DNA from 2 places in the Pseudarthrobacter equi genome. Region 2 is predicted to be linked to the other one. Evidence: riboswitches for the same ligand, from Rfam matches in the RefSeq annotation. Region 2 holds a riboswitch; the other holds the start of a gene.

Region 1 (4,417 bases), 400 kb from region 2:
ACGTCTTGTGCAGGTTCAGGTGGGACACGTCGCCGCCGAACTTACCCGGCTGCGCCAGGCCCACGAGCGCATTCAGGTTCGCGCCGTCAATGTAGACCTGGCCGCCGGCCGCGTGCACGGCATCGCAGACCTCACGGACATCCCCGTCATAGACGCCATGGGTGGACGGGTAGGTGATCATGATGCAGGACAGGACGTCCTTGTGGGTCTCGATCTTGGCCGTCAGGTCATCGTGGTTGATGGTGCCGTCGGCTGCCGTGGCCACAACAACCACCTTCATGCCGGCCAGGACCGCGGACGCGGCATTGGTGCCGTGCGCCGAGGCGGGGATCAGGCAGACGTTGCGCTGCTGATCGCCGCGGGAGTGGTGGTAGCCGCGGATCGCCAGCAGGCCGGCGAGTTCGCCTTGGGAACCGGCGTTGGGCTGGATGGACACCTGGTCGTACCCGGTGATCTCGGTCAGGTCAGCTTCCAGCCCGGTGATCAGCTCACGCCAGCCTTCGGTCTGGGAGTCCGGGGCGAACGGGTGGATGGAGGCGAACTCCGGCCAGGAGATCGCTTCCATCTCGGCGGTGGCGTTCAGCTTCATGGTGCACGAACCCAGCGGGATCATGGTCCTGTCCAGCGCCAGGTCACGGTCGGACAGGCGGCGGATGTAACGCAGCAACTGCGTTTCGGACCGGTGGGTGTTGAACACCGGGTGCTCCAGGTAACCGGAGGAACGTTCGACGGCGGCCTCCAGCCCGAAGCCTTCAGCGGCCCCTACGGAGGCACCAAAGATGTCCGCGACATTGGCGACGACGGCCGCCGTGGTGGTTTCATCCAGGGAGATGCCCACGGTATCTGCGTCGATGGAGCGCAGGTTAATGCCGCGCGCTTCAGCATCGGCAATAATGCCGGCAGCGCGGCCGGGCACTCGAACGGTGACGGTGTCGAAGAAGCTCTTATGGAGGACATCCACACCGGCGGCCGCGAGGGAGGCCGCCAGGGTGCGGGCGTGGCCGTGCGTTGTTTCCGCGATCGCTTTCAGGCCGTCCGGGCCGTGGTACACGGCGTACATGGAGGACACGATGGCCAGCAGCGCCTGCGCGGTGCAGATGTTGGACGTGGCCTTCTCGCGGCGGATGTGCTGCTCGCGGGTCTGCAGGGCCAGGCGGTAGGCGGGAACGCCGGCGTCGTCCTTCGAGACGCCCACCAGGCGGCCGGGCAACGAACGCTCCAGTCCCTTGCGGACGGCCATGTAGGCAGCGTGCGGGCCACCGAAGAACAGCGGCACGCCGAAACGCTGTGTGGAGCCGACAGCGATGTCCGCGCCCTGCTCGCCCGGAGGAGTGATCAGCGTCAGCGCCAGGAGATCGGCGGCCACAGTGACCAGCGCTCCGCGCTCCTTGGCGGCGGCGATGGCTTCAGCCTGGTTGAAGACGCGGCCGGAGGCGCCGGGCTGCTGGAGCACGATGCCGTTGATGTCACCCTCTGGCAGACCCTGGGAGAGGTCAGCTACCTCCACCTCGAAGCCGAGCGCCTCGGCCCGGCCCTTGACGATGGCGATGGTCTGCGGCAGCACGTCGATGTCCAGGACGGTCTTGCCGTCTGCGGCAGGCTTGGCCTTGTTGGCGCGGCGCATCAGCAGGACTGCTTCCGCCACAGCCGTCGCTTCGTCCAGCAGGGACGCGTTGGCAATCGGCAGGCCCACCAGGTCCTGCACCATGGTCTGGAAGTTCAGCAGCGCCTCCAGCCGGCCCTGCGAGATCTCTGGCTGGTACGGCGTGTAGGCGGTGTACCAGGCCGGCGCCTCAAGGATGTTGCGCCGGATCACGGCCGGGGTGATGGTGTCGTAGTAGCCTTGGCCGATCAGCTGGACGGCGGTCCTGTTCCTGCCCGCCAGCCGGCGCAGCTCGGTCAGGACCTCAACCTCGCTGAGGGCGTCCTGCAGCTTCAGTGCCGTCTCCTGGCGGATGACCTGGGGAACGGCGGTATCGACCAGGGAGTCAACGCTGTCGTAGCCCACAGCCTTGAGCATGGTGTCGACGTGGTCCTGGCGCCGGGCGCCGATATGGCGGTCGACGAAAGTGGTGGAGGCTGAACTAACCGTCACGGGGGAACTCCAGATACTCAGGCGGCGCAGGGTACGCCACAGCGATTCGGGTCCCTCCCCGCTCTGTATTGGACCTGAGAGTTTCCGCGGCGCCTGCATGGACAGGACCCGCTTGCACCGTCGGTGAGCACAACGGTCCGGCACCCGATCACGGGTGCCTGGACGGCCTGCTGCTTTCCAGAGGTGCCTCGCCGCGGCGGTACAGGGGCCTGCGAGATTCCTGGGGAGGATTTGCTCCTACGGCGCCTGCCGACGTTGTGGCAGGACTCTCCCGCCGCAGATCAAAGGCTATTCAGTTGGATGTGTACGCGGGGCCGTCAGGTGACAGCTCCCACAACGCTTAATTCTCCTACGCCACGGCCCCCGGGGCAAATGTCCTGCTACCGCCGGAGCCTCTCCAGTGCTGCCAGCAATTCGTCCACGTCCGCAGCTGCGCCGCCTTCGGGGACCGGGCCGACGGAGAGCATGGCGTTGAAGTAGAGGCCGTCCCCCATATACAGCACGGCCTTGGACAGGGCCGGCCCCACATCGGCGGCGATTTCGTCGAGCCACCGCCGCTGGATCGCAGCGAAACGGCGGCGGGTTTCTTCATGCGCCACCTCCGCCAGCCGGGTGGCGGCGACGATGGCCCGGTCCAAGGGGGTGTCTCCCCACACCGAGGACCTGATGAAGTAGGCGGCCGCACCTTCCGGGGCGGCGGCCATGGCATCGGCGTCTTCTCCGGCGAGCGCGTCCAGCTGGTCCAGGAGCGCCTGAATCAGGGCTTCCTTGTTGGGAAAGTGGTAGAGGAGACCGCCCTTGGAAACGCCGGCCTTTCGGGCTACGGCGTCCAGGGTGGCGGCGCGCTCCCCCACCTCAATCAACAGGGTGGCGAAGGCGTCAAGGACAGCTTCGCGGGCGACTGGCTTTCGGGGCATGCCATCCATCATGCCCTCCCGGGGTGCCGGAGGCTCAACTCAACCACCGCTCCAAACTGTACCGTCTGGACGGTATAGTTAATCTATGACCACGTCGACGCACCGCGCTGAACCCCAGCTTCAGGGACCTGCTGCCCCACGGGCACCGTGGCGCGACTGGCTGGCCCTTGCGCTGCTGATGTTCCCCGTACTGCTGGTGGCCGTGGACAACACGGCACTGACCTTCGCCCTGCCCGCGATAGCCCAGTCCCTGAACCCTTCCGGGGTACAGCTGCTCTGGATCGTGGACGCCTACCCGCTGGTCCTGGCGGGGCTGCTGGTGTGCATGGGCAGCTTCGGTGACAGGATCGGCCGGCGGCGGCTGCTCCTCACCGGCAGCCTGGGCTTTGCGGCGCTCTCGGCCGCCACAGCGTTCGCGCCAACGGCGGAATGGCTCATCGCAGGGCGCGCCGCCCTGGGCTTCTTTGGCGCCATGCTGATGCCCTCAACCCTCTCGCTCATCCGCAACATCTTCGCGGAGCCCAACCGTCGCCGGCTGGCGGTGGCCATCTGGGCCGCCGGGTTCTCCGGCGGGGCCGCCCTGGGTCCGATCTTCGGCGGCTGGCTGGTGGAGCACTACTGGTGGGGCGCAGTCTTCCTGGTCGCAGTGCCGCTCATGGTGCCGCTGATCGCCCTGGGTCCGGCGCTGATCCCGGAATCGAAGAATCCGGAACCGGGGAAGGTGGACATTCCCAGCATTGCGCTGTCCCTGCTGGTGATGGTGCCGCTGGTATACGGCATCAAGGAAGTTGCCACGGAAGGCTTGTCCGGCAACGGCCTTGGCGCCATGGCTTTCGGCCTGGCCATGGCAGTGGTGTTCGTCCGGCGGCAGCTCCGGCTGCCGCACCCCCTGCTGGACATGTCGCTTTTCCGCAACCGGGTGTTCAGCATGGCCATCACCGCCAACGTCCTGGCCCTGTTCTCCTTCAACGGCTTCATCCTCTTCCTGGCCCAGCACCTGCAGCTGCTCGAAGGCATGACGCCGTCTGCCGCGGGCGTTGCCATGATCCCGGCCCTTATTGCCACGGTGGTGGCAGGACTGGTGGTGGTGCCGCTGGTCCGGAAGGTGCGCCCCGGCTTCGTGGTGGGAACGGGCCTTGCGTTCAGCGCCGCGGGATACAGCCTGGTGACGTTCGGGAACCACGACGGCGGGCCCACACTGCTGCTGGCAGCGTTGCTGATCCTGGCGCTGGGCGTGGGGACGGCTGAAACCATCTCCAACGACCTCATCCTCGGTGCGGCGCCGGCGCACAAGTCAGGTGCCGCGGCCGCCATCTCGGAGACCGGGTACGAGGTGGGGGCGCTGCTGGGGACGGCCGTACTGGGCTCCATCCTCACGGCCTCCTACCAGCACAACCTGCACCTC
Region 2 (4,417 bases):
AACCCTCGGCGTCGCCTACCGGACCGGCACCAAAGGCGACGGCCACCGCGGACAGCGTTGCCGCCGTCGTGGTCTCATCGATGGATACGCCCACGGTGTCCGCGTCGACGAAGCGGAGGTTGATGCCGCGCGCTTCGGCGGCGCTGATGACCTTGGCGGCCTTGCCCGGCACGCGCACGGTGAGGGTGTCGAAGAAGGAGTCGGTGACCAGTTCGCGGCCCATTGCGGTGAGGGCCGTGGCCAGGATCCTGGCGTTGTGGTGGGCGGTTTCCGCGATGGCCTTCAACCCGTCCGGGCCGTGGTACACGGCGTAGAAGGAGGACACGATGGCCAGCAGCGCCTGTGCGGTGCAGATGTTGGACGTGGCCTTCTCGCGGCGGATGTGCTGCTCGCGGGTCTGCAGGGCCAGGCGGTAGGCCGGAGCGCCGGCGTTGTCCTTGGAGACACCGACGATCCTGCCGGGGAGGGTGCGTTCCATGCCCTTCTGCACGGCCATGTAGGCGGCGTGCGGACCGCCGAAGAACAGCGGCACACCGAAGCGCTGGGTGGAGCCGACGGCGATGTCCGCGCCCTGCTCGCCCGGAGGAGTGATCAGCGTCAACGCCAGCAGGTCAGCGGCAACAGTGACCAGCGCACCGCGCTCCTTGGCCTCTGCGATAACGGCGCTCTGGTCCCATACCCGGCCGGACACGCCCGGCTGCTGGAGGACGATGCCGTTGATGGCACCCTCGGGCAGGCCCGCGGAGAGGTCAGCAACCTCCACCTCGAAGCCGAGCGCTTCGGCACGGCCCAGCACGATGGCGATGGTCTGCGGGAGGCAGTCGGCGTCAAGGACGGTTTTGCCGCCCTTGGCGTCCTTATTTTTGTTCGCGCGGCGCATCAGCAGCACAGCCTCGGCCACAGCGGTGGCTTCATCGAGGAGCGACGCGTTGGCCACGGGGAGGGCGGTGAGGTCCTGGACCATGGTCTGGAAGTTCAGCAGCGCCTCCAGCCGGCCCTGGGAGATCTCGGGCTGGTAGGGCGTGTAGGCGGTGTACCAGGCCGGCGCCTCAAGGATGTTGCGGCGGATCACGGCCGGGGTGACGGTGTCGTAGTAGCCCTGGCCGATCATCTGCACGGCAGTTTTGTTCTTGCCCGCCAACCGGCGCAGCTCGGTGAGGACCTCAACCTCGCTCAGGGCGTCCTGCAGCTTCAGTGCCGTTTCCTGGCGGATCGACGCCGGAACAGCCACGTCCACCAGGCCGTCAACGCTGTCGTAGCCCACAGCCTTGAGCATGGTGTCGATGTCGGCCTGCCGGCGCGCGCCGATATGGCGGTCAACGAACGTGGTTGGAAGGGATTGAATCGTCATGAGGAACTCCAGGTCTGGCCGGCCAGGGTGGCACGGCATGGGATGGGTTCCTCCCCGCTCTGTATTGGACCTGAGAGATTCCGCGAAAACCCTGCGTGGCGGGTTCGCTTGCACCGTCGGTGAACCTGGCTTAGGCCGGGTTACTTTCCAGAGTTGCCTCGCCGTGACGGTACGGGGGCCTGAGAGATTCCTGGGGAGGATTTGCTCCTACGGCGCCTGCCCGGTGGTGCCGGGAGGACTCTCCCGTCACAGCTCGAAAGGCTATTCAACTGTGGGTGATTCGCCTCACACCGTACAGGTTAGTTGAAAGGAAAACAAATCCGACAGTCACACAGTGGGCGGCGGCTGCCTTGTTGCGGGGGTGGAAAAATGGGGTTTGACATTCGATCGTGACCCGCACCACACTGGGTCCGGTGATCAGCACCGTGTCCGGCTGGCTCAACTCATCGGAGCAGCCCGGGCCAACGTTGCCCCGGAAGGGTGCGGCCGCTGAGCATACCTAACTAAACATGCCTTCGACCTGCGGCGGGAGAGTCCTGCCGGGTACATTTAGCAGGCGCCGTAGGAGCAAACCCTCCCCAGGAAACTCTCAGGCCCATGTACCGCCGCGGACAGGCAACTCTGGAAAGCAGCCGGACCAGTTCCGGCTCACCGGCGGTGCAAGCGGCTTGGGCCGCGGAAACTCTCAGGTTCACTACAGAGCGGGGAGGAACCCAACTTCTGCGGCACCCAAAAATGCTGCTTTATCGATGGAGTTCCCCATGGCGAATCATCCCCTCACGTCCAACGGCGAGCCACCCCGCAACAACCCTCCTGCGGGCAGCGCCGCCCGCAGCGAGCCTCCCCACCTGGAGCGGCAGCTCAGCAACCGGCACATCCAGCTCATTGCCATCGGCGGTGCCATCGGCACCGGCCTCTTTATGGGCTCCGGCAAGACCATCTCCGCGGCCGGCCCGTCCGTCATCTTCGTCTACATGATCATCGGCTTCATGCTGTTCTTCGTTATGCGGGCCATGGGCGAGCTCCTGCTCTCCAACCTGAACTACAAGTCCTTCAGCGATTTCGCCGCTGACCTGCTGGGGCCGTGGGCCGGTTTCTTCACCGGCTGGACCTACTGGTTCTGCTGGGTGATTACCGGCATTGCGGACGTGATCGCCATCGCCGCCTACTCGGAAGAACTCTGGCCGGGCATTCCGCTGTGGATCCCGGGCATCGCCACGGTGATCATCCTCCTGGTCCTGAACCTCGCCACCGTCAAGGCATTCGGTGAGACCGAGTTCTGGTTCGCCCTGATCAAGATCATCGCCATCGCAGCCCTGATCATTGTTGGCCTGTTCATGATCTTCAGCGGTTTCCAGTCCGACGCCGGCCCTGCCACCTTCACCAACCTGTGGAGCCACGGCGGGATGTTCCCGAACGAATTCATGGGCTTTGTTGCCGGCTTCCAGATCGCCGTGTTCGCCTTCGTGGGTATTGAGCTCGTAGGCACCACCGCCGCCGAAGCCAAGGACCCGGAGAAGAACCTGCCCAAGGCAATCAACTCCATCCCCATCCGCGTTCTGCTTTTCTACGTAGGCGCCCTCATCATCCTGATCTCCGTCACTCCGTGGACCGAGTTCCGGGCCGGCCACAGCCCGTTCATCGCCATGTTCTCCCTGGCCGGTCTCGGCGCCGCGGCCACCATCGTGAACCTGGTGGTGCTCAGTTCCGCCATGTCCTCGGCCAACTCCGGCATCTACTCCACCTCCCGCATGGTGTACGGCCTGGCCCAGGAGGGCGACGCGCCCACCATGTTCAGCCGCCTGTCCAGCCGCAAGGTCCCGCAGAACGCCCTGTTCCTTTCCTGCATCCTGCTGCTCTCCGGCATCGTCCTGATGTACGCCGGCAAGGACATCGCCAAGGCCTTCGACATGGTCACCACCGTGGCCGCCGTCTGCTTCGTGTTCGTCTGGTCCATCATCCTGGCCAGCTACCTGAAGTTCCGTTCACGCCGGCCTCACCTGCACAAGGCGTCCAAGTTCAAGATGCCCGGCGGTGTCCCCATGGTCTGGGTGGTCTTCGCGTTCTTCGCCTTCGTCCTCTGGGCCCTGACCACCCAGCCGGACACCCTGGCTGCACTGCTGGTGACCCCCATCTGGTTCCTCGTCCTGGGCGTGGCCTGGTTCTTCCTCCGCCGCCGCCCCGCCCACCTTGCCCGCTTCGAAGTCTTCCGGGCCGAGCTGCGCGCCGATGAGCAGGCGGCGGCCGGCGGGCTGGACCGTGAAAAGTCCGCCCAGGAGGAAGCCGCCCGGGGCTCCCGCTCCTAGGCTTCATCGCCGATCCGGGCCGTCAAGGTACTGATCAGCGAATAAGCTCCTGATTGCAACGCTGCGGCGGGACTCACTCCGGGTCCCGCCGCAGTGCTGTCTGCAGCCGGAGGTGGAGGGGCGCCGGCGTTAAAGTTCAGCATGCTTAGTGTTTCTGCATCTAGGATGGAGAAGCACGGCAGCCACCCGCTGCAGCTCGACGTGAAACGAAGGTGACCATGGCTAAGCGCAGCAACCCAGCAGTACGGATCGCCCAGGAAACGGCCCACAACGCAGTCTTTGACAAGGACGGCAAGCCCAAGCCCGGCGTCCACAACATGCTCCTCAAAGCCGTGGAAATCCAGCGGCCGCTGGTGCTGGCCTATATCCGCCGGCTGCAGAAGAAGCACCCAAAAGCCACGGCAGCCCAGCTGGCCGGCATCCTTGAGCGCGACTACCTCCGCGCCGTCACCGGCGGCGGCGCAATCGTGGGGGCCACCGCCGTCGTGCCCGGTGTGGGGACCGTCGCGTCGCTGGGACTCTCGGCAGCCGCCACGGTGGGCTTCCTCGAAGCAACCGCCCTGTACGCCACCTCCCTTGCAGAGCTCCACGGCATCCGCCTGACCAACCCGGAGAAGGCCAGCACCATGGTCATGGCCATCATGCTGGGCGAAGAAGGTACCGCCCTGCTTGGCACCCTGAGCGGACAAATGGCCGGCAACGGCGCTGGAGCCACCAAGCAGTGGGGCAGCGTGCTCTCCAAGTCGATGCCGATGCCGGG

The links. Region 2 has a riboswitch for glycine ahead of cycA (D-serine/D-alanine/glycine transporter). Riboswitches for the same ligand answer to the same signal wherever they lie in the genome.
Region 1: it holds a riboswitch for glycine, as region 2 does, so the genes downstream of both, gcvP (aminomethyl-transferring glycine dehydrogenase) here and cycA (D-serine/D-alanine/glycine transporter) in region 2, are expected to answer to the same signal.

Annotation. Positions count from the first base shown of each region.
Region 1 covers NZ_LT629779.1:1,279,800-1,284,216, reverse strand. Annotated here, with positions in the region: gene gcvP (aminomethyl-transferring glycine dehydrogenase) at 1-2,095, opposite strand, end outside; glycine riboswitch at 2,283-2,379, opposite strand; gene BLT71_RS05840 (TetR/AcrR family transcriptional regulator) at 2,476-3,012, opposite strand; gene BLT71_RS05835 (MFS transporter) at 3,098-4,417, shown strand, end outside.
Region 2 covers NZ_LT629779.1:884,344-888,760, forward strand. Annotated here, with positions in the region: gene gcvP (aminomethyl-transferring glycine dehydrogenase) at 1-1,351, opposite strand, end outside; glycine riboswitch at 1,509-1,607, opposite strand; glycine riboswitch at 1,868-1,966, shown strand; glycine riboswitch at 1,967-2,061, shown strand; gene cycA (D-serine/D-alanine/glycine transporter) at 2,113-3,657, shown strand; gene BLT71_RS03970 (hypothetical protein) at 3,876-4,417, shown strand, end outside.